DNA from 3 places in the Austwickia chelonae genome. Region 1 is predicted to be linked to each of the others. Evidence: riboswitches for the same ligand, from Rfam matches in the RefSeq annotation. Region 1 holds a riboswitch; each other region holds the start of a gene.
What was found. A riboswitch is a leader RNA that binds a small molecule or an ion and turns the genes downstream of it on or off. The one in region 1 is predicted to bind cobalamin.
Positions count from the first base shown of each region.

Region 1 (7,799 bases):
GGCGTGGTCTCTTTCCTGCGGGGTGCCCTGCGCGATGATCTCGGCGAGCGGACGCCCCTCGACCCAGTCGCTGACCAGAACGGTGCCCTGCTGAAGATGGACCCGTGGCGCGAACACCGACTCGTCCTGGTCGAAGACCTCGGCGAAGACACGCTGTCGTTCGGCCTCCAAGGAGTAGTCGAGCTCCTCGGCCAGCCGGTCCTCGAACTCGGCCAGCAGCGGCCCCAGATCCAACCCGGGGATCCAACCGGTGGTCATCTTCGTCAACCGCCCCAACCGGCGAAAATCACCCAGAAGCGCAGCGCCTGCGCCGGGATACTGCACCTTCACCGCGACCTCGGTGCCCTCGGCCAACCGGGCATGATGCACCTGCCCGATGGAAGCTGCTGCCCGAGGACGATCCTCGAACTCGGCGAACAGGTCCCGCCAGTCCTCACCGAACTCCCGGACCAAGATGCGATGCACAGAAGACGGCGGCATCGGAGGGGCGCCCTCCTGTAACCGGGTGAAAGCCGCCCGGTACGGCCCGACGAGCTCCTCAGGAAGAGCCGGTTCCAGGACGGACAACGCCTGCCCCACCTTCATCGCCCCGCCCTTGAGCTCACCCAATACCTGGAAGACGTGCTCCGCAGTGCGTTGCTGAAGCTCCAGCGCGATCTCCTCGGCAGGTCTCCCGCCGAGCCTCTTGACACCGCCCATGGCTGCGCGACCTGCCAGGCTGAGCGGCAGCCCGGCGAGCTTGGCGGTGCGGGCCATCGCCCGTCGGGGGAGCTCGCTCACGACACTATTGTCGGTCAGCTCTGCACACAGTCGCATCGTGCATGAAAAGACCAACGACGTTGGATCACCGTTGGTTCCGGTAAAGCGACTTCCAAGCTGACTCCGGGGAGATGACGTTCCTCCAACCACAGGTTACGGATCATCAAGGCGGCCAGCCCGGCCCCGAGAGCGCATGCGGTCGGCTCCACCTGCGGCGAAGGGATGCCGTGATCGAGGCGAGCGAGGAACAAAGGCCACGACGGATCCTTGTCGCACCGATGTAGATCCAGACAACGCAGACAAGGCGCACCGGGGACGACGACCGGCCCTACGGTCACCCGATTGGTGTCGTACACGACCGGCAGATGCGGCACCCTCGCGTTGCGCCAGAGCCCGGCGCGGATCGACGATGCCGCCACCGGGGAAAACAGGACGACCAAACCCGGCACTCTCCGGAACTCGCCGCCTCGCAGCTCCAGATCGAGCTCGTCCGCCGCGCAGCGACCGATCATGACGTCTTCGGCGAGTTCACGTCGGAGAAGTCCGGCCAGCTGATGAGCGATCTCCCCCTCCCCGTCGAAGAGGATCCGTGCTCTCTCGCTGTCCGCACCGATGTCTCCCGGACGAACCAGCAGGGAATTCCTCGTGTCGGCGGTACAAGCCTGGACATTCCGTCCTGCTACCAAATTTCTCATTTCAGAGAGTCCTTCCACGCCACCGGCCATCACGCCACACAGTCTGCGACCAGCCCAGGCGCATGCCGAGGAGTTGTCCACAGGGCCGAGGAGGAAGGCTGCGCCCGTACCGGACTCGTGACCTCCACGAGCGATGAGACGCGACCTTCCGGGTTCCCTATGCTCGGGACATGACCGATCCCTGGGCACAGCTGCCGGTGGACGTGCGCCGCTCTGCACGCCGCCGACGGACCGTCTCCGCACGGGTGGAAGCCGGCCGACTGGTCGTCCTGATCCCGGACGTCTTCACCACCCAACAGGAATCCGAATGGGTCGCCACGATGCGGATCCGACTGGCCGCCCGGCAGCGACGGGGCCCCAGCAGCAGCGACGAAGCCCTGCGCGCGCGAGCCCACGCACTGTCAGCTCGTTACCTGGGAGGACGAGCCGTTCCCGCTTCGGTGCGCTGGGTGGACAACCAGCACACTCGCTGGGGATCGGCAACGCCTTCCCGAGGAAGTATCCGGCTGAGTCGAACCCTGGTGGGGATGCCCGACTACGTCATCGACTACGTGCTCCTGCACGAACTCGCACATCTCCTCGAAGCTGATCACGGACCAGCCTTCTGGGCTTTGCTACGCGAGGTGCCCTTCGTGGAACGCGCACGAGGCTATCTCGACGGATACACCGCTGGCCGGTCCATCGCCCAGGACCCGACCCGTCATCACTGCGCAGCAGACGAGGAATAACACGGCCAACCGAAGGAACCAGCCTGTTCGAGCCCGTGATAGATTCGCGAAGAATCAGTCGCACCCACTTCTCGGGTGCCAGGGAATCCGGTGAGAATCCGGAGCTGGCGCGCAGCGGTGAGGGTGATGACGGCGGTGACGAACCACTGGGGAGCCCCGGGAAGGTACCGTCCGTCAAGTGATCCCCAGCCCGAAGACCTGCTGATTCGCTCCAGAGCATGCGGTCCTCGCGCACAGGGCCCCGGATCCACGGAAGTGATTCATGTCGGTCGCCGACACACCCTGTCCTGCCGTCAGGCCGGAAGCACCCGGCACGCTCCCCGAAGAGACCCTTCACGTGCTGGCTGAAGCGCCGCTGCTCTGGTCGGCGGATACCGAACGGACCGGGCCGGACGAATGCTGGCGACCGGCTACGACCCTCACCGATCCGTCCTGGTGGGCGGCCGCCGCGCCCGCCTACGCCCAAGGCCTCGACAGCCCCCGTACCCGGGCCGGAGCAGCATGCGCCTTGCAGCATTACACCGGACGACTCGCCGGCGTGGTCCTCATCGCCTGGGCGCACTCCGGTCTCCTCCTCGACCTCGACCACCGATCCTGGTGGTTCAGGACCGACACCCGATATGCGACCACCGCCGTCTGCGCCCCCGACCGGGCCACACTCGGTACCGCCGAGATCACCGGGGTCACTACCGCGCTCATCGACCACTGCACGCCGCTGGTCCACGCCTCCGAAGAAGGAAACCGTCTTCCCCGACGACTCGGCTGGGGAAGCCTCGCAGCCTCCTGTGCAGCAGCCTTCGCCCTCATCCACCGATCGGTCGACACCGCCGCGCGGCCATCGGTCGCCACCCGAGCACAGGAAAGCCTCGCTGCCATCGCACGACTCACCGGACGACCCCTGGTCACCGTTGGAGCCGACACCCCCGCCGGGCCACTCCACCAGCGCAGACACACCTGCTGCCTCGTCCACACCGGCCGAGGACACGGACACTGCGGCAGCTGCCCCCGACTCTCGGACGAGGAATGGCTTCACCGCCAACAGGACCCGCCCACCACCACGATCCCCGGCCTGACCTGGGCCGACCGGCTGTACACCTGATCGGACGGAAGAGCGATGACCGACCTACGCGTTCCGGCGCCACCCGCCACATCCCCGCCGGAAAGCACACCGAACGGCCGGCCTGCGGACAACCGCACCGGCAGCGGCCTCCCCGCCCCGACGAACAGGACCGGGCCACGAGGGCGACTCCGCCTCGCGCCGATCCTGTTGACGCTGACCGTGCTCACCGCAAGCAGCGTCGTCCTCTCACTGGCCTTCGGCTCCGAACACATCGGCGTCGACCGCGTCTGGGAAGTCGTCTCCGCCCACCTGCGAGGCCAGAACTCCACCGACACCGTCGCCGACACCATCGTCTGGGAACTACGGATGCCCCGGGCACTCCTGGCCCTGATCGTCGGCGCCGGGCTGGCCATCGCCGGATGCGGGATGCAGACGCTCGTCCGCAACCCCCTCGCAGACCCCTACCTGCTCGGCATCTCCTCAGGCGCCTCCGTCGGAGCCACCATGGTGATCACCCTGGGCGTCCTCGCGGCCTGGGGCAGCAACGCCCTGATGGTCGGCGCCCTCCTCGGGGCGCTCGGCGCATCGATCGCCGTCTACCTGGTCGCACTCGGCCAAGGCGGACTCACCCCGCTACGCCTGGTGCTCTCCGGAGTGGTGCTCTCCTCGGCTTTCTCCGCCATAGCCTCCTTCCTCGTCTTCCTCAGCGACGACAGCCGCGCCACCACCTCCGTGCTCTTCTGGCTTCTGGGCAGCCTCGGCGGTGCCAAATGGGCGATCCTCGCGCCACCGGCCGTCGTCGTCGCACTCGTCCTCGCCGCCGCCATCGCCGTCCACGGCTGGCTGGACGCCCTGGCCGCCGGTGAGGAGACCGCCACTGCGCTGGGCGTCCCGGTCGGCGCACTGCGTACTGCCGTTTTCCTGACCTTGAGCATCCTGGTCGGTGTCGTAGTAGCCGTCAGCGGGGGAATCGGCTTCGTCGGCCTGATCCTGCCCCACCTGGCCAGGATGCTCGTCGGCGCGACCCATCGGCGGATGATCCCGGTCGCTGCACTCGCCGGGGCCTTCTTCCTGCTCTGGGTGGATGTGCTGGCCCGGATGGTCGCCCCACCCCAGGAGGTTCCGCTCGGCGTGGTCACCGGGGCCATCGGGGCGCCGCTCTTCCTGCTGCTGATGGGACGACGCGGCTACCGGTTCGGGGGACAGTCGTGAACGCGGAGACTCAGGTCGTGTCAGAGGCGACCCGCCGATCACAGACCCCAGACCTGGGGACGAGTACTTCCGCGGCGGACGATGACGGTCTTCGTTTGCGCCGGGTCGGTTTCCGGATCGGCCGCGCTCAGCTCCTCGAAGAGGTCGACCTGTACATACCTCGAGGTCGGCGTACGGCGGTGGTCGGTACCAATGGTGCTGGAAAGTCGACCCTGCTCAAGATCCTTGCAGGATTGCGTCCACCGACCAGCGGCCAGGTCAGCCTCGACGGTGTTGATCTTCGTGCTGTCCCTGCGGCGTCCCGCGCCCGGCAGATCGCCTTCGTCGGGCAGGAGGACGTCCCTGCGGCTGACCTGTGCGTCCGGGAAGCCGTGGCTTTGGGCAGAACGCCGCACCGGCGGCCCTGGCAAGGTGGAGGTACGGGGGAACGTCGCCTCGTGATGGGTGCACTCACCGCTGTGGGTATGGCACATCGCATCGATGACCCCTGTGACCGGCTCTCCGGTGGGGAACGACGGCGGCTGGTCCTCGCCCGGGGGCTGGTCCAGGACGCCGGGATCCTCGTGTTGGACGAACCCACCAACCATCTGGACATCGCCTGGCAGCTCCGTCTCTGGTACCTCTTGGGCGAGCTCTCCGGCACCGTCGTCGCCGCTGTGCACGACATCGACATCGTGCTTCGCCATTTCGATGCCGTGATCGTTCTGGCTCAGGGCAGGGTCGTCGCTGCCGGCGATCCGGTGGATTCCTTGACCCCTGAGGTGATCGCTGAAGCCTTCGGGGTTCGTGCCCACACCGTCTACGACCCGCACACGCAGGGGACACGCCTGCTCATCGATGACGTACTGACCCGTTCACCCGTGCCGGCGCCGGACGAGGCGCCAGGGAAGGAATCATGAGACCTCGCACCAGACTGGCCATTTCCTTTCTCGCGGTGGGCGCGCTGACCGTCTGTACCGCCTGCGGGTCGCCGAAGAGCACTTCTGCTGCGGGCCCCGGTGGTGCCAAGGTGACCGTGAACAACTGCGGACGTGATGTCACCTACGACGCCCCGGTGAAAAGACTTTTCGCGTACGACGGGAGCATCATCTCGATCGCTCTGGCTGTCGGTGCGCATCCCGAACTCGTCGCGGTCAGCGGCTTGAAGAATCATCAGGACCTGTTGCGGCTGAAGTACGGTGATCAGGTCGACAGCCTGAAGCAGGTCTCTCCCAAGGGGCCGACGATGGAAAATATCGTCGCGGCTCGCCCGCAGGTGGCCTTCGCCGGATGGAACTACGGTTTCAGCGAGGCGAAGAATCTCACTCCGGACACGCTCAAGGAGCGCGGCATCGGCTCCTACCTCCTCAGCGAGACCTGTCTGCAGAACGACGGGAAGACCCGGGGTACGATCCCGCCCTGGGAGGCTCTGCGGCAAGACCTGCTCAACATCGGCAAGATCACCGGGCACGACGACATCGCCAAGGGTGTCGTCGACGACATCACCCGTCGACGTGAAGCCTTGGAGAAGGCACCGAAAGCAGCGAAGAAACCGGTGGCCTTCCTTTTCGACAGTTCCAGCGATCAGATTCTCTCCAGTGGGAGTTTCGGCGCTCCCCAAGCTGTCTTCGACACCGCAGGGGCCGGTCATGCTCTGGCCGACGTGAAGAACACCTGGACCCGGGTCAGCTGGGAACGGATCACCACAGCCGACCCCGACTTCATTGCCTTCGTGGACTATCCGGCACAGGAGTTCTCCGCGAAGGTTGAAGCCCTCAAGTCGAATCCGGCGAGTTCTCAGCTCAGAGCCGTCAAAGAGGGACGCTTCATCAACCTTCCTTATGCGATGTGGACCTCTGGCCCCATGAATATCGATGCGGCAGAGTCGGTCCGGGCCGCGATGGAGAAATGGGGGTTGCAACCGGCCAGCGGTATCACCCCGGCTCTGGACATTCGCCCGCTCAAGCTCGGCGGAAATGCTTGGTTGGACTGACCTGGGCCGTCCGGCGCGGCGGACAGCACCACCGCGCCGGGCTCACCAGCACAGCAGAAGAGCCAGCAGGACGGCGGACGCGCCGATCTCTCCGAGCCCCACGAACATCGGCCGAACCCGCCGCCCGGCCATGGCCCAGGCCCGCACGGCCAAGGCGACGAAGAAGGCCGTGGTGAGCCCTTGGAGAAGAGCTGACGCGGGGATGGCCAACACCTGTGAGATCGTCCAGAAGAGCAGCGGGCACAGCGCGTGGTATCCGATGGATACCCGGTGGAATCCCGGATTGGTGCGCTCACGGATCAGGGTCTTCACGTACAGGGCAGTACCGAAGAAATAGGCGAAGAGGACGGTCACGACCCAGGCGGTCACCTGGACCGGATCACCCGGACGGTCGTGCGCGCACGCCATTACTGCGGCGTACAGACAGGCGGCGAGGATGGTGATGGCGTCATTGGCCAGGGCGCGGTCCCGGCGTTTCCAGGAGAAGAACAGGCTGCCCAGCGCGAGCGGGAGATAGATCGGTAACCAGCGCAGCAGGCCGGGGTCGAGGACGAGCAGGGCCACCGCGAAGGGGGCGCTGATCGCCGTGTAGGTCACCATCGCGGCCCGATGCCGGGCCCCTTTGCGGCTGCGCAGGGCCAGCCCGGTGGCATTGAACAGGAAGTAGCCGCTGAACAGCAGCAGGAGGAGGAGGGTCTGGAGGAGACCCCATCCGTGGCGTAGCCCGCCGACGAGGGCCGGCACGGCGAGCATCGCCCACGCGCCGTGCTGGCGGGGCAGCCAGTAGGCGGGGATGCTTCTCCGTCGTTTCTTCCGGGGGGTGGTGACAGCGCCGAGGGGAGAGCTCATGGGTCATCGATCCAGGTGGGGCAACATCTTCCGGCCGGCTCGGATGAGCTCGGACAGGTCGGCTGCTGCTGCGGGTGGGAGGTGGTCGACGTCGAACCAGCGGACATCGTGCGATTCGCTGCTGGTGAGCGGCCGGGCATCGGCGGGAGCCACGGCGGCGTACCGGACGTCGAGATGTTCCCTGCACCGTCCGAACGCGGCAGCGAGGGTGTGCGCGTCCAGATGGCAGGGGGTTTCGGAGAGGGTCAGGTCGGGAATCCCTGATTCTTCGAGGAGTTCGCGGTGCGCTGCGGCCCGCAGGCTCGGGTCGTCGGCGTCGATATGTCCGCCGAACTGGAACCAGGCGTCGGCCTTGCGGTGGTGGGTGAGCAGGATGCGTTGCCCGGTCGGATCGAGTACGAGACATCCGACCGTGAGGTGGACGGGCGGGCCGTCCTTGGCCGTCGCCCGGGGATGACGGTGGAGCTGGTCGAGGAAACGACGCCGAAGCCGTTCCTGGTCTGCCTCAGGGGCAGACCAGGAAC
Region 1 covers NZ_CP031447.1:2,039,317-2,047,115, reverse strand. Annotated here, with positions in the region: gene DX923_RS08980 (ABC1 kinase family protein) at 1-780, opposite strand, end outside; gene DX923_RS08975 (hypothetical protein) at 795-1,454, opposite strand; gene DX923_RS08970 (M48 metallopeptidase family protein) at 1,625-2,182, shown strand; cobalamin riboswitch at 2,221-2,402, shown strand; gene DX923_RS08965 ((2Fe-2S)-binding protein) at 2,445-3,281, shown strand; gene DX923_RS08960 (FecCD family ABC transporter permease) at 3,297-4,454, shown strand; gene DX923_RS08955 (ABC transporter ATP-binding protein) at 4,472-5,353, shown strand; gene DX923_RS08950 (ABC transporter substrate-binding protein) at 5,350-6,426, shown strand; gene DX923_RS08945 (YwiC-like family protein) at 6,469-7,275, opposite strand; gene DX923_RS08940 (NUDIX hydrolase) at 7,279-7,799, opposite strand, start outside.

Region 2 (7,799 bases), 1.5 Mb from region 1:
TCGCCGACCTCACAGTCCCCGAACCCACCTCATACCGCCACCCGCCACATGACGACATCCTGCCCGTCACCATGGATGTCACTCAGGACGACTCGGTGGCGAAGGCGCTGCGCCACGTGGAGAAATGGTCCCCCGACGGGCTCGACGCCGTCGTCACCTTCGCCGGGGTCACCGGCATCGGACCCCTCATGGACACCCCCATCCAGGACATCGATCGGGTCCTCGACGTCAACGTCCTCGGCACCCACCGCACAGTCCAGGCATCCTGGCACCTCATCCGCCAGGCAGGTGGTCGAGTCGTCCTGATCGGCTCCGAGACCGGAAGGCAACGGGCAATGCCCATGAACGGCGCATACGCCATGAGCAAACATGCCGTCGAGGCCTATGCCGATGCGCTCAGACGCGAACTCATGTTCGTCGGTGTCGACGTGATCCTGATGCAACCCGGCCCCTTCCGCACGGGAATGACCTCCCGGATCACCGCGGCTTTCGACGCCGTCCCTGACAGCTCCCCGTTCAAGCCTCTGGCCCGCGAAGCCGGGAAGAGGGTCGGAGACGAGGACGCCAAAGCCTCCGACCCCTCCGTCCTGGCCGAGGCCGTCTTCCATGCCACGACCGCACACCACCCGAAGCCCCGTTACCCCGTACGGCTCAACCGAAGGCGCGAGCTGCTTGACCGGCTACCGACCGCGCTCGTCGACCGAATCCTCAAATACTCCCTGGCCAGGTCAGAAGGTGCTTAACCCACAAAAAGCCACAAAAATACCCCTATAAAAATGACAGATCATTCCCAGGGAGATGGCATGATCTCCGGAACGACATCCCGCTTCCGTCGCGAGGAGCCCACATGGCCCAGGCGCCACCACCGCCCATCGACCAGAAGGCGACCAACCGCCGAGTACTGATCGGCAGCCTGTCCGGTAGCGCCATCGAGTGGTACGACTTCCTGCTCTACGCCAGCGTCGCCCCGATCATCTTCAGCAAGCAGTTCTTCCCGAACGACGACCCGTTCATCGCGCTCATGCTCGCCTGGCTGGGTAACCTGCTGACCTTCGTCGTCCGCCCCTTCGGTGGCATCGTCTTCGCCCACATCGGAGATCGCGTCGGACGCAAGAAAACCCTGGTCATAACCCTGTCCATCATGGGTCTCGGCACAGTAGCGATCGGTCTGCTCCCCACCTATGCCACCATCGGAATAGCCGCTCCGATCCTGTTGTACCTCTTCCGCATCATCCAAGGGCTCGCCATCGGAGGCGAATGGGGCGGTGCACTGCTCCTCGCCTACGAATACGCCCCGGACCACCGCAAAGGACTCTTCGGCGCGATCCCCCAGATGGGCGTGACTCTAGGCCTCCTGATGGGCAACGCTGCCATCCTCCTGGCCACCATGCTGCCCGGCGAGGCCTTCGAGACCTGGGGCTGGCGAATCCCCTTCGTGTTCAGTATCGCCCTGGTCGTCATCGGCCTGTGGATCCGTGACGGTCTCGGTGAGACTCCCGCCTTCCGGAAGGTCCAGGACGGCGGCACCGTCGAGAAACTCCCCCTGGTCACCACCCTGCGCGAACACTGGCGTTCCGTGCTGGTCGCCGTCGGCGCGAAAGCCGTGGAAACCGCACCCTTCTACATCGTGGTGACCTTCATCGGGTCGTACGCGATGAAGATCGGCTACGGAAAACAAGACGCCCTCAACGCGGTCCTGCTCGGAGCCCTCGTCAGCTGCTTCTGCATCCCCGCCTTCGGAGCGCTGTCCGACCGCGTCGGACGGACCCGCACCTACCTCGTCGGAGTGGGCTTGCTGACCGCGATGGCCTTCCCGTACTTCCTACTGGTCAACACGAAATCGATGCCGGCCTTCTACCTGGCGTCAGCGCTGATGCTCGGGATCGCCTGGGCACCGGTCACCGCGACCCTGGGCACGCTGATGTCCGAGACCTTCAGCGCGAAAGTGCGTTACACCGGCATCACTCTCGGGTACCAGATCGGAGCCGCGATCTTCTCCGGCACCGCACCGCTCCTCGCCGAATGGCTGTTCAAAGCCTCGGGCAGCTGGTGGCCGATCGCGGCGTACATCGTCGTCCTCGGCGTGATCTCGGCGATCGCCGTCTCCTTCGCACCCCGACTCGCCGTGGTCGAAGGACGTTCCACCGATGAAGAGATGTCGACTGTAGAAGGAAAAACATGAGTACACCGACCTGGATCGATGCCGACGAGGTGCTGCGAAGGGTAAGCGCCGACCGCGCCCGCAGGCTGCTCCGTGCAGCGCTGGAGGGTGGCCTCGACCCGGCACTGGACCCGCCGCGTAGCAGCCCTGAAGCAGGAGCCGGGCAGCTCCTGCTCATGCCGTCGTCGACAGCGACCTCCGCCGGTGTGAAAGTCCTGTCGGTCGCCCCGGCCAACCCGGGCAGGGGGCTTCCTCGCATCCAGGCCTGGTACGTCCTCATGGACGCCGAAACCCTGACGCCGAGCGTCCTGCTCGACGGCACGGCACTGACGGCACTGCGTACCCCGGCCACCTCGGCGCTCGCTGCGGAGACGCTCGCCCCGGACGAGGTGGACGAGCTGGTCCTGATCGGCGGCGGCCCCCAGGCTCGAGGGCACGCCGAAGCGATGTCCGCGATCCGCAGGATCGGCCATGTCAGCGTGGCGGACGTCGAGCAGGACCGGGCCGAGAACTGCGCAGGGCAAGTTCGTGAACTGGGCCTGGACTGTGACGCGGTGACCTCTCCGGAGGAGGTCGAGGCCGCGGTACGACAGGCCGGGATCATCGTCTGCGCGACCTCGTCCGCAGAACCGGTCATCAAGGGGGAATGGGTGGCAGACGGCGCCTGCGTCGTGGCGATCGGCTCACACGAGCCGGACCGCCGTGAACTCGACGCGGCACTCCTCGGTCGTGCCCAGGTCGTCGTCGAGGACGTGGCCACGGCGCTGCGGGAAGCCGGTGACGTGATCATGGCGATCGAGGAAGGGTCTCTCACGGAGAAGGATCTGTACGTTCTGCGAGATGTAGTCCTCGGACAGGTCGAGCGTGCCACCGACCGTCCGAATGTCGTCAAGACGGTAGGAATGTCCTGGCAGGATCTCGTGGTGGCCGAGGGAGCGGTGTCCGAAGGCGAATGACCTGCGCTGTGGGCACCTGCGACCGGTAGGTTGCCCACAGCCGATCCTGTTAGCCTCGCCCCGTCGACGCCCTCTCCCCCGTCGAGGGCAGGGAATCCGGTGAGAATCCGGAGCTGACGCGCAGCGGTGTGAGTGACACGGCAGGCCAGATGCCACTGGGCGAACCGCCTGGGAAGGTACCTGACGTGGACGACCTCGAGCCCGAAGACCTGTCGACGCCTGCAGCACGCCGCTGTCGGCCCGTCCCGGCCTCGCGTTCCAGGTCGTTGAGCCGAAGGAACCTCATACCCTTGGCCTCCTCCCGCGTTGCACTGTCCGCCATCGCCGCAGCAGCATTCCTGACCGTCACGATCGCCGGATGCGGTCCGTCCGGATCCACCCCAGGTGCCTCGAAGACCGACGGAAGCGACAGCCCGGCGAAGGGCTATCCCGCCAAGGTGGCCAACTGTGGCGGTGAGATCTCCGTGACCAAAGCGCCGCAGCGGATCGTCGCGATGAATCAGTCGAGCACCGAGACCCTGCTCTCCCTGGGCCTCGGCGATCGAATGGTCGGCACCTCGACCTGGTTCGACCCGGTATTACCGCGCTTCACCGAACAGAACTCCCGCATTCCCCGGTTGGCCGACAACAACCCGTCGATGGAGACCGTCCTGGGCGCGAAGCCGGACTTCGTCGCCGCGACCTATTTCGCTGACCTGCCTGGAGAAGGATCGACGAAACCCGAGGCTTTTACCCGGTTGGGCGTTCCGGTGTACATGGCGCCTGCCGAGTGTGCGAAGAGCCCCGGTGGCAAGGGTGACGGGGAGCGCACCGCGAAGCTCAGCCTTGACGCCATCTACCAGGAGGTCGCCGAACTTGCATCCTTGACCGGTCGACGTGAAGCCGGGGAGGAGATGGTCGCGTCCTTGAAAAAACGAGTCGAAGCGGTCTCCGGGCAGGGGAAGAAACATCCGGTGACAGCTGCCTTCTGGTTCGCGAGCTCGGAGTCTCCTTATGTGGCAGGGGGCCTCGGCTCGCCACAGATAGCTGCCGAGGCCGTGGGAATGACCAATGTCTACGCCGGATCCCAGCAGGAATGGCCCCAGGTCGGCTGGGAGGACTTCGCGACCAAGGACCCGGACGTCATTGTGATCGCCGATCTAGCCCGTCGGCGCAAGTCGGCCGACTCCGGTGACGAGAAGATCGACTTCCTCGAGAAACACCCCGTCACCTCACAGATGAGAGCAGTCAAGAACAAGCAGTACATCCGGTTGGCCGGATCCGAACTCAACCCTTCGATCCGCACTGTGGACTCGATGGAGAAACTCGCCGCAGGTATCGAAAAACTCGGCCTCAGATCGTGAAAATCGAGGCTCCCCGACCCTTGGGCCTTGCCGCTCTCTGGGCGGCCGGAATCGCCGCACTCATCCTCTCCGTCGTCGTGACGGTGACTTTCGGGCCAGCCCCGATCTCGGTCACGACTGCCTGGAACATCCTTCTTGAAAGACTGGGAGCCACGACTTCCGGCGCATCCGCACTCGAGATCGCCATGGTCGCCGACCTGCGACTCCCCCGGGTTCTTCTCGCGGCATTCTGCGGGGCAGGCCTGTCGATCTGCGGTGTCGTCCTGCAATCGCTCCTGCGAAATCCGCTCGCGGACCCCTACCTCTTGGGAGTTTCCTCGGGAGCCTCCACCGGCGCGGTCTGTGTCCTGGTCCTGGGTGTCGGCAGCACCCTCGGCCTCTCTGGCGGAGCCTTGCTCGGCGCGGTGACCGCTTTCGGCGCGATGCTCCTGCTCGCTCGACTCGCCGGCGGAACCACCGCCACCGTCGTCTTGGCCGGAATCGCCGTCACCCAGGGTTTCTCCGCGCTGACCTCGTTCATCGTCATGATCGGTGCCGACGCCACGACAACTCGTGGTGTGCTTTTCTGGTTGATGGGCTCGCTGGCCACCTCTAGTTGGGAGGACGTCGCCCTGGCCGCTGCGGCGCTCGCGCTCGGCCTTCTGCTCTGCTTGTTCTGCGCCTCGTCCTTGGACGCCTTCGCTTTCGGCGAACGAGCCGCTGCCTCGTTGGGAGTCTCGGTCGTCCGGATTCGTGGGCTGCTTCTGCTCGTCACGGCGTCGATGACCGCGGTGATCGTCTCCAGCTCCGGCGCGATCGGTTTCGTCGGTCTGGTGCTTCCGCACATCGCGCGCGCCATGGTCGGTTCTCGGCATCGAGTTCTGATGCCGACGGCGGCCTTGGTCGGGGCGATCTTCTTGGTCTGGGCGGACACCATTGCACGGACAGCTTTTGCGCCCTTGGAGGTCCCGGTCGGTGTGATGACGGCACTTGTCGGTGTTCCTGTTTTCGCCTTCATCCTCGTACGCCGTCGGAGGGCCTCATGAGTCTGACCGGACACGAGCTGTCTTGGAGCGTCGAAGGTCATCTCATCGTCGGTGAGGTGACGGTAGGGGCGGTTCCTGGGCGCACGGTCGGCTTGCTCGGCCCGAACGGGGCAGGTAAGACGACGTTGATGCGCATGCTTGCCGGGGTCCTCAAGCCGGAGTCAGGGGTGGTGACTCTCGACGAGGTCGACCTGAAGGTGCTCCCTCGTAGGGAGGCGGCGCGCAGGTTGGCTGTTGTCGAGCAGCAGGCGGAGACGGTAGAGGATCTCAGTGTCGAGGAAGTGATCGACCTCGGTCGTATTCCGCATCGCAGCAGGTGGTCCGGTATTTCAGCCGAGGACCGACGGTTGGTGCACGCAGCAGCCGAGCGAACCGGGGTGGGGCATCTCCTCAACCGACGTTGGCACAGTCTGTCCGGTGGAGAGCGGCAGCGGGTACATCTGGCTCGAGCTTTCGCCCAGGGCGGGTCGACTTTGCTGTTGGACGAACCCACGAACCACCTGGACGTGAGTCGGCAGCTGGAGATCCTTGCTGCGGTGCGTTGTTCTGGTCTGGCGGTGATCGTGGCCCTGCACGACCTGAATCTGGCTCTGTCGTATTGCGACGAGGTGGTGGTCCTGGCTGGTGGACGGCCGGTGGCGAGTGGGCCTCCGCAGGAGGTGCTGACGGCAGGTCTGATCCGTGAGGTCTACGGGGTGGAGTCCCGGGTCCGGTGTTTCGACGATGGTGCTCCGCCGCTGATCCAGTTCCTCGGCCCTGCTGGGGAAGATCGAGTGGTGAGTCTTCAAAAGACCTGAATACTGCTGATGGACAAGCCAAGAGGATTAGCATGAAATGAGCCGTCGGGCTCCACAGTCGTGTCCGCCCGAGAACGGTCGGGCCTGCGGGCGAGCGGTTTGCGGGTCTGGAACGCCCTCGAGGAGGAGAGTGCCGTGGCCGCACCGACATCGCAGACAGCGCGGACGAGATCGGGTCCGAAAGAGCTGACTATCCGGGGCATTGTCATCGGTGGCCTCATCACCGTGGTCTTCACCGCGGCGAACGTCTATCTGGGGCTGAAGGTGGGGCTGACCTTCGCCACATCGATCCCGGCAGCCGTCATTTCGATGTCGATCCTGCGTTTCTTCGCTGATCACACTGTTGTCGAGAACAACATTGTGCAGACGATTGCTTCAGCGGCCGGAACCTTGTCGGCGATCATTTTCGTCCTGCCTGGCCTGGTCATCGTGGGCTGGTGGAATGGCGTCCCGTATTGGACGACGGTCGCGGTCTGTGCCTTGGGCGGGGTCCTCGGGGTCATGTATTCGATCCCTTTACGTCGGGCTCTGGTGACCGGTTCGGATCTTCCGTATCCGGAGGGTGTGGCCGGGGCAGAGGTGCTTCGGGTCGGCGACAGCTCTGGTGGGGCGGAGGAGAATGCCCGCGGTCTGAAGGTCATCGTCGCTGGTGCTCTGGCGTCGGCGGGTTTGGCGTTGGTGGCTGCGTTCAAGGTCGTGAGTAGTTCGTTGTCGTCGGTCTTCCGGGTTGGTTCTGGCGGCACGATGTTCGGTGCGAGTTTGTCGTTGGCGCTGATCGGCGTGGGTCATCTGGTCGGCGTGACAGTCGGTTTCGCGATGATCGTCGGTCTGCTCATCTCGTACGGGGTGCTTCTTCCGATGCGTTCTGCGGGGCTGCTCCCGGCGGAGGGGGATGTCACCGCTGAGGTGAGCAAGGTCTTCGCTCAGGATGTCCGGTTCATCGGAGCGGGAGCTATCGCTGTCGCAGCGGTGTGGACCTTGGTGAAGATCATCGGCCCGATCGTGCGGGGGATCGCGGAGGCTCTGGCATCGACGAGGACCCGTCGTGGTGGTGGGGAGGTTCCGCGTACGGAGCAGGATTTGTCGATGAACATCGTGTTCGGGGTGATCCTGGCGTCGATGTTGCCCATCGGGGTGTTGCTGTGGCTGTTCGTTCAGGGCACTCCGTTGGCGGACGGCGCGCTGGGTCTGGTCGTCACCAGCTTGTTGTTCATTCTGTTGATCGGGCTGATCGTGGCGTCGGTCTGTGGCTACATGGCCGGGCTCATCGGCGCATCGAACAGTCCGATATCCGGGGTGGGCATCCTGGTCGTCATCACGGCGGCTTTGTTGATCAAGGCGACCTATGGCGGGAGCGGTACTCACACGGAGGCTTTGGTCGCCTACACCTTGTTCACGGCTGCGGTGGTCTTCGGGGTGGCCACTATTTCGAATGACAACCTGCAGGACCTGAAGACGGGTCAGTTGGTCGGGTCGACGCCGTGGAAGCAGCAGGTGGCTCTGGTGATTGGCGTCGT
Region 2 covers NZ_CP031447.1:3,521,590-3,529,388, reverse strand. Annotated here, with positions in the region: gene DX923_RS15480 (SDR family NAD(P)-dependent oxidoreductase) at 1-743, shown strand, start outside; gene DX923_RS15475 (MFS transporter) at 848-2,182, shown strand; gene DX923_RS15470 (ornithine cyclodeaminase family protein) at 2,179-3,117, shown strand; cobalamin riboswitch at 3,165-3,348, shown strand; gene DX923_RS15465 (ABC transporter substrate-binding protein) at 3,408-4,460, shown strand; gene DX923_RS15460 (FecCD family ABC transporter permease) at 4,457-5,485, shown strand; gene DX923_RS15455 (ABC transporter ATP-binding protein) at 5,482-6,282, shown strand; gene DX923_RS15450 (OPT family oligopeptide transporter) at 6,418-7,799, shown strand, end outside.
Region 2: linked by a shared signal. The riboswitch ahead of DX923_RS15465 (ABC transporter substrate-binding protein) and the one ahead of DX923_RS08965 ((2Fe-2S)-binding protein) in region 1 are both predicted to bind cobalamin.

Region 3 (7,799 bases), 1.2 Mb from region 1:
CGTCGTCTCCACCATCGCCTACGGGGCCTTCCTGATGGGCCCGCCCGGCCTCGGATGGCTGGGCGATCACGTCGGTGTCTTGCGCGCGCTCGGGGTGGTTTCGGCCTTGCTGATCGTGGCGCTCGCGGCTGTTCCTGCGGTGCGGGAGTCCTCTCGGGGGGAGTGGCCGGAGAAGGTCGGCGGACCCCGGACATCAAGTGAAAACTGATGTCTGAGAAGTATTTTCCTGGTCGATTCGCCAGGGTGCCGGTTGCGCTGGTCGCTATGGCTGAACGCAATGCACACTATTTCGAGCTGACACGCCGATGTTGTGGACAACCTGCACAATCTGCTGACGAAAGAGTGGACGCAATGCCAGGATGAGTGGCATCGAGATACGTGAAGTGCCCGAAAATCCTTCGCCCCGTGCACATGTCAGGAGGCTGTGATGTCACCCGTACGCACCCAGGCCGCTGAGCCCTATCGGATCAAGACCGTCGAGCCCCTCACGATGACCACTCGCGCCCAGCGCGAACAGGCCATCAAGGACGCCGGATACAACACCTTCCTGCTGCCTTCCAAGCTCTGCTACATCGACCTGCTCACCGACTCCGGAACCTCCGCGATGAGTGACCAGCAGTGGGCGCACATGATGGTCGGCGACGAGGCCTACGCCGGGGCGAAGTCCTTCGACCTGCTCAAGGAGGCCGTCGAAGAGGTCTACGGCTTCCCGTACGTCGTCCCCACCCACCAGGGGCGGGGCGCCGAGCATCTGATCAGCCGCATCCTCATCAAGCCGGGCATGCACGTGCCGGGCAATATGTACTTCACCACCACGCGCCTGCACCAGGAGATGGCCGGTGCCACCTTCCACGACGTCATCATCGACGAGGCCCACGACCCCACCGCCCCGCACCCCTTCAAGGGAAATGTCGACCTGGACAAGTTCCAGAAATTGATCGACGAGGTCGGCGCCGACAAGATCGCCTACATCAATGTGGCGCTCACCGTGAACCTGGCCGGTGGGCAGCCGGTCTCCATGGAGAACATCCGCGCCGTCCGCAGGGTGTGCGACGACCACAAGATCATCATGTGGTCGGACGCGACCCGGCTCGCCGAGAACGCCTACTTCATCCAAGAACGTGAAGAAGGCTATGCCGACAAGTCCTGCGCCGAGATCGTCAAGGAACAGCTGTCCTATTTCGACGGGCTGACCATGTCGGGCAAGAAGGACTGCCTGGTCAACATCGGTGGTTTCCTCGCCATGCGCGACGAGAGGATCCTCGTCGCAGCCCGCGAACTCGTCGTCGTCTTCGAGGGCATGCCGTCGTACGGCGGGCTGGCCGGGCGCGACCTGGAGGCGATGGCGGTCGGGCTGCGCGAGGCCGTCGACGACCACTACCTGGCGCACCGCATCGGACAGGTCCGTTACCTGGGTGAACGTCTCCTCGAAGCGGGCATCCCGATCGTGGAGCCGATCGGCGGGCACGCGGTCTTCCTCGACGCGCGCCGCTTCCTGCCGCACGTCCCCCAGGAGGAGTATCCGGCGCAGGCCCTGGCCGCGGAGCTGTACGTCGAGTCCGGGGTGCGTTCGATGGAGCGCGGCAATGTGTCCTCGGGGCGGGGGGCCGACGGCAAGGACCGTTTCCCGGCCCTGGAGCTGGTGCGCCTGACGATCCCGCGCCGGGTCTACACCGACCGGCACATGGATGTCGTGGCCGATGCGGTCATCGAGTGTTACCGGAACCGTGAGCACATCAAGGGCCTGAAGTTCGTCTACGAGTCGCCTACTCTGCGTTTCTTCACGAGCCGGTTCGAGCCGCTGACCTGAGCTCTCTCGTCAAGGTGGGCCTGGCCGTGCACCGGCACGGCCAGGCCCACCTTCGCGATCGATCAGCCGATGGTCACGACCTGAAGGTGTTCCACAATGTCGAGGAGGCCGTCGAGGTGAAGAACGAGTGGTGCTCGGCATGCCCGCAGGCCTTGCCCCAGCTGACGATCCCGATCTGGTAGAGACGACCGGCATGCCGACGTACCAAGGGGCCGCCGCTGTCGGAGAAACAAGCCCCCTTACCGGCGGACCCGCCACACAGGTCGGTGGCTGCGTTGTACTCGTGGCCGCCGTCCTCGGCGCAGGCCGCTGTCGAGTGCAGCGGAATGGTGACCTTGCGCAGCCCGTCAGGCATGTCTCGTTCACCTGACGGGTCGACGGTTCCCCAACCGATGACGGTCGCCCGACCGGAGGTGGTCAGGCCGGTTGCTCCTCGCGGGGGTAGCGCTACCGGGGTGATCCCGTGGACAGGTTCGTTCAGCCGCAGTAACGCTGCGTCGTAACCGGCGATCACGGCGTACCGGGGATGGATGGTGATGTCGGCCTGACCGTTGACGACCTTGATCTTGCGGGTGATTCCTTGGGAGGAGTCGGAGAGAGTCGTCCGGCCGATCACCAGGTTCACGCCCTGGGCTGTGCTGCCGACCCTCTCGCTGACGCAGTGGGCTGCGGTCAGTACGGTGTTCGCGTCGATGAGCGACCCCCCGCAGAAGTGCCGTTCCCCGGCCTGGATCGACACCATGAACGGGAACTCGTTCTCCTCGGCTTGAACACCGCCGATGATCCGAGGCGATGGCGTCGGGTCTGCTGGTGGTGAGGCGTGGGTGGTGCAGGGGGTGAGCAATCCACCGACAAGCATCGTTGCTGCTGCCACACTCAGGAGGCGGCCTTTCCTGCTGGACTTGGACATGTGCTGGGGCTCCTCTCGGCTGCGGTGCATCTTCGGACGCGAACAGAGTAGGAGCGCCCGGGACGGCGCAGCGGGGGACCGGCCAGGATCTTGTCTTTCTTTGCCGAGGCCAGACCTGGCCTTGGGGGCAGCTATTCCAGCATTCCACCAAAGATGGACAAAATCCTATTTTTCAACGAAAACCGTTGACTTATAAGGTCTTCCGAATGCCAGGCGTGTCGGCACCAGCACTGCAACGGCCCCACTCCTGGAGCCGCTCCAGGTAGATCCGCATCTCATGACGGGCACGGCGCACCCCGCTACGTCCTCCCCGACGTCGGGTCTCCTTCACGAAGGATCTACGGGTGCGCCGATCACCGATCGCCGCATTTTCGAGTTCATCCAGCTGATCGCCGGTGACCGCGCTCGCGGCGGCCCGGAGGTAGTCGCGTTCCTGCCGCCATACCCAGCGCAGCACCGGCGTGAGCATTGCCAGGTAGCAGGCGATCTTGACCGGCATCAAGGCGATGACACCGGCGTTGCCCCAGGCTGTCGGGGCCGGCGAGTTCCACAGGAAGTGGATGAACCAACCCAGCGCGTAGAAACCGGTGAAGACCAGAAGACGACGGTTCAAGGACCACTTGTCTCCGACGACACGACCGAGCAGGACGGCGACCCCGACCCCGATGATCGCGCTGTACAGCTGGTGTGACGTGAAACCACTGAAGAAGCGCACGAATCCCACCAGGAGGAGCCCCTTGATATCGCTGTCCGGGCTGTCCAATGCGCCTTTGGCCAGGTAGGAAAGGTTTTCCAGGACCTGGAAACCGAGACCGACGAAACCACCCACCATCAGCCCGTGCATCGGTCTCGTCATCGTTTCCCGGGCGATGAGCATCACGAGCAGGATGCAGGCCGTCTTCATCCATTCCTCGGACGTCGGCCCCACTAATCCGGCGAACCATTGCTGGGCTGACTGTTCGCCCAGCAGGTGCAGGACGACGACCGGGAGAGCCGCATTGACCTTCACGGACAGGTAGGCGGCGATCGTGGCCCCGCTGACGAAGGCGGCCAGCATGATCCGGGGGCGACGGGCCCGGTAGGGATCACAGGCCGCCATCGCCAGGACGAAGAGCGCTACACCTCCCAGGGACAACGGCGAGGTCAACAGCAGCGTCCCCGCTGGCGGGGCGACCCGGGGCCACAGGAAGACGGCGAGCGCGATTCCGCACAGTGCGCAGCTGATCAGATAGAACCACCACAGAGCTGACCGGGGGCGGTAGAACTCGTCGCCGGGCTTCTGGTTCGCTGTCGCCAGGCGTTCTCCGCGGCGGAGGTCGTTCATGCCTTTTCCTTCTTGACCGTGAGGGAGTCGATCAGCGTGGTGATGTCCAGAGGCTCTTTGTCCGTCGGTGCGGTCGAGGTGATGACGATCAGGAAACCGTCGCGCCCGACCATCGCGCAGCGGCCCTGCCCGGCTCCGTTTCCGCCGGTGACTTCACAGGACAAGCCGGAGAACTCGTTCGCAGTCGAGATCTTCTGTTCGGTGAGTCGTAGGTTCTGCCCGGAGGCGGCGGCCGAGCGGACCTGACGTTCCATGGCGGTCTGCTGATCCTTGACGGAACTGATCACGGTCAGGGACAGCGCTCGTTCCCCGTCGACATACCGGGCATATTTCCGGCGCACCTGCTCCTGGCGCTGCCAGTGTTCGGGGGCAGCCCATTCGACGTGGGTGCCAGTGGCATCGACGGTGAGTCGGTCTCGTTGCCCGGTTGTGACGGCATCGCTGGGAGTGCCGAGAGCAGCTGCTGACAGCGTTGGCACCGCGACCCCGATGGCCAAGATGCCGAGGACCGCAGCTGTGGCCCTGAGGTCGCGCAGTTCTTTACCGATTCTGTGCATGAGAGGTCCTTGCCGAACAGTGAAAATATGGTGCAGGACAGCAGAAGGGGCAACGGTTCGGTGCGGATCGGAGTTCCGGTGAACTGGGCTGACCTGACTCGGACAGGTCTCCTCATGCAACGCCAGGGAGAACAAATGTCCATCCGGGGCAAGACATTTCGGCTATTGGGGCGCGGGCCGTCGTCGCCCCGGTAGGGGCACCGGGGCGACGACGGGGGTGATCAGGCGCGGGCGCCCAGCGCGGCGATGTGCTCGGGCAGGCGGTCGTGGGTGCCGTACATGAAGTGGTTGCTCATGCGCTCGGAGAACCGGCTGGCTTCTGTCGTCCGGCCGACGGCTTCGGCGACCTGGCGGATGAGCATCGGTGAGGCTCCGCAGCACACGCCCAGGTAGCGCACGTCCATGCCGTAGGCGAGCCGGGCGAAGGCGTCGATCTCGTACCGGTTGGTCGACAGCGGGTCCAGTGCGGTGGGGAAGGTCCGGCCGTGCGGTGAGGGGGTGGTGGCGGTCGGGTCGGAGAGATTGAAGAAGGTGGGTTCTTCCTCGGTGGTGCGATAGGGGATGGGGAGCGCGGCGACATGGCAGCTGACGGCTTCGCGGATCTGTTGGAGCCAGGGCAGCATTGTCCGCGGGCCGCGGAAGCAGTTGAGGCCGACGACCTGCGCGCCGCCTTGTTCGAGGCGTCGAGCGGTGTCGACGATGCCGACGTCGTCGGACATCCGGTTGCCGGCCATCGGGGCGAGGGTCATCACGACGGGTAGTCCGCTGGCGGCGGCGACTTCGAGTGCGGTCTCTGCTTCACCGGCGTAGTAGAAGGTTTCGCCGATGATCAGGTCTGCGCCTTCGTCGACGGCCCAGCCCACCATTTCTTCGAACATGCCGCGGACCTCGGCCTGCCGGGCCGGGTCGGCGGGATCCCAGATGTTGGTGTTGGAGATATTTCCGGCCATGAGGTCGCCGGGGTGGGCGTCGGCCACTTCTCGGGCGATGCGCAGAGCGGCCCGGTTCAACGGTTCCAGGAGGTCTTCTTTGCCGATGACCCGCATCTTTTCGCGGTGCCCGTTGTAGGTGAAGGCTTCGACGATGTCCGATCCGGCACGTTGGAAGTCGGTGTGCAGGGTGCGGAGGGCGTCGGGGTTCTCCAGGGCCACTTCGGGGACGAACTCACCGGCGGTGAGATAGCCGCGTCGTTCCAGTTCGAAGAGGAATCCTTCGGCGCAGATCACCGGCCCGGTGTCGAGTCGTTCGGTCAGGGTTCGTCGGTCGCTCATGCTGCTCTCCTCGGCAACGATGGTCGTTGCCTCCCCGTGGGAGAGGAGCCTGTGCCCGGGCCCTGCCGGAGGGCGCGGCCTGAGGGGCTGCGTACTGCGGACGGGTGTCGTCATGGCCAGGCCATCTCTCGTGGTTCGGCATCTGGGTGCCGGTGCAGGCGGTCTCCTGACTCCCGGATCGAACGCTGGCCTCGGCCTTCCCGAACCTGGTGGTTCAGTGGCATCGTCGAGGCGGAGCTCTCCGGTCACAGTGGCGAGGACCGTGTCGGGCTTGCACCGACTTCCCGTTTCTGCACCGAGTCAACAAGTATAAGGCTCGCCTTATGTGACAGATCATTTGAGGAAGAAAGATTTTCAGCAGACATGCCCGCCTCGTCGGAGTGCAGACGAGGCGGGCATGTCCTGTGTTGTGTGGGTCGGCAGAGCAAGGTCGGCTGCCCTTGCACGTGGCCGGTGAGGTGCGGGTGTTCCTTTTAGAAACCGAGTCCCTCTCGCACCTTTTCGGAGGCGGTGGAGGTGTAGAAACCGGGGTTGTTCTTCTGCGCGCATCCTTTGCCCCAGGAGACCACGCCGATCTGGTAGTAGCGTCCGGCGACCTTGCGCATGATCGGGCCGCCGCTGTCACCTCGGCAGGAGTCCTTGCCTTCGGCGCTGGCGCAGAAGTCGGTTTCTGCGTTGTAGTCGTCGCCACCGGCTTTGGCGCAGAGCGCCGGGGTATGGATGGTGACATTGGTTTTGAGAAGCCGGTCGGGGTACTTCGGCGGCCAGGTCGCTCGGGTGGTGCCCCAGCCGATGACAGTGGCGATGGATCCGGGCTTGTACAGGGCGGTCGATCCGGCTTCGGGCAGGTCGACCGGGGTGATGTTGTTCACCGGTTTGTCCAGACGGATCAGGGCAGCGTCGTAGCCGACTTTCTTGCCGTAGGACGGGTGGGTCGTGATGTCGGGGGACCCGCCGGTGAAGCGGATTTTCCGGTCGACGCCTTGTGTCTCGTCGGACAGGACGGTGCGCCCGATGGCCAGGGTGATCTTCTTGGCGCTTTCAGCGGTTTCGTCGTTCACACAGTGTGCTGCGGTGAGCACCGTGGTGGAGTTGATCAGGGAACCACCACAGAATGATTCGCCGTTGAGCTGGAGCGACACCATGAAGGGGAACTCGCCGTCTTTGGCGGGGGTGCCACCGACGATGAGTGTCGAGGCGTCTGCTTCTCCGCTTGGTGGAGCGGCAAGGGCTGTGCTTGAGGCGAGTGTGCCTCCGATCATAGTTACAGCTGCGGCCATGCCCAGGATGCGGCCGATAGGCCTGGAGGTAGACATGTGCTGGAACTCCGATCTGCTGAATGACTGTGGACGCAAAAATCATGAGCATTAATGATTCTGATTGTCACGAGATACAGCCGATTCCTTGACCTTCTTTACTGATGTCGGGGGACTCTTTGATCTGGCCGGTATATTGCATGACTTTCTGAAAATATGCAGAGAGAAATCTGTATGTATTTCGCGAAAGTGACGGATGTTGACTGAGTGCTCTTGGGTCTGAAATATCCCCCCGCCGGTCTCTGACCAGCGATGATCTGGCTGTAAAAGCTTTTCGAACGAATGTATGGATACATATCTTTCCTGATTTCCGCACACTTGGCGGGCGGTCAGGACCCTCAAGAGTTTCCGTCGATTATTCATCTGATGTATTTAAGATGCGGCGATAGAAGCCGAAGAAAAGACCACCGGCTGGCAGCAGCACGGGTCCGGCATCATTCCACGGTCGGGATGCGGGTCGGGATGCGGGTCGGGATGCGCTCGCGAAAGCGCGGGTGGCGGGCTTCGACTCGTCGATGGAGAGTCGAAGCCCGCCAGGGGGCGGCGCACAGGGGAGCGCCGATGCAACCCGGTGATGGGCAGGCCGGACCACCGACCCACCACCGGATGAA
Region 3 covers NZ_CP031447.1:3,199,852-3,207,650, reverse strand. Annotated here, with positions in the region: gene DX923_RS14090 (MFS transporter) at 1-208, shown strand, start outside; gene DX923_RS14085 (tyrosine phenol-lyase) at 428-1,810, shown strand; gene DX923_RS14080 (S1 family peptidase) at 1,884-2,720, opposite strand; gene DX923_RS14075 (PrsW family intramembrane metalloprotease) at 2,911-4,044, opposite strand; gene DX923_RS14070 (hypothetical protein) at 4,041-4,601, opposite strand; gene DX923_RS14065 (homocysteine S-methyltransferase family protein) at 4,823-5,872, opposite strand; cobalamin riboswitch at 6,013-6,211, opposite strand; gene DX923_RS14060 (S1 family peptidase) at 6,346-7,134, opposite strand.
Region 3: linked by a shared signal. The riboswitch ahead of DX923_RS14065 (homocysteine S-methyltransferase family protein) and the one ahead of DX923_RS08965 ((2Fe-2S)-binding protein) in region 1 are both predicted to bind cobalamin.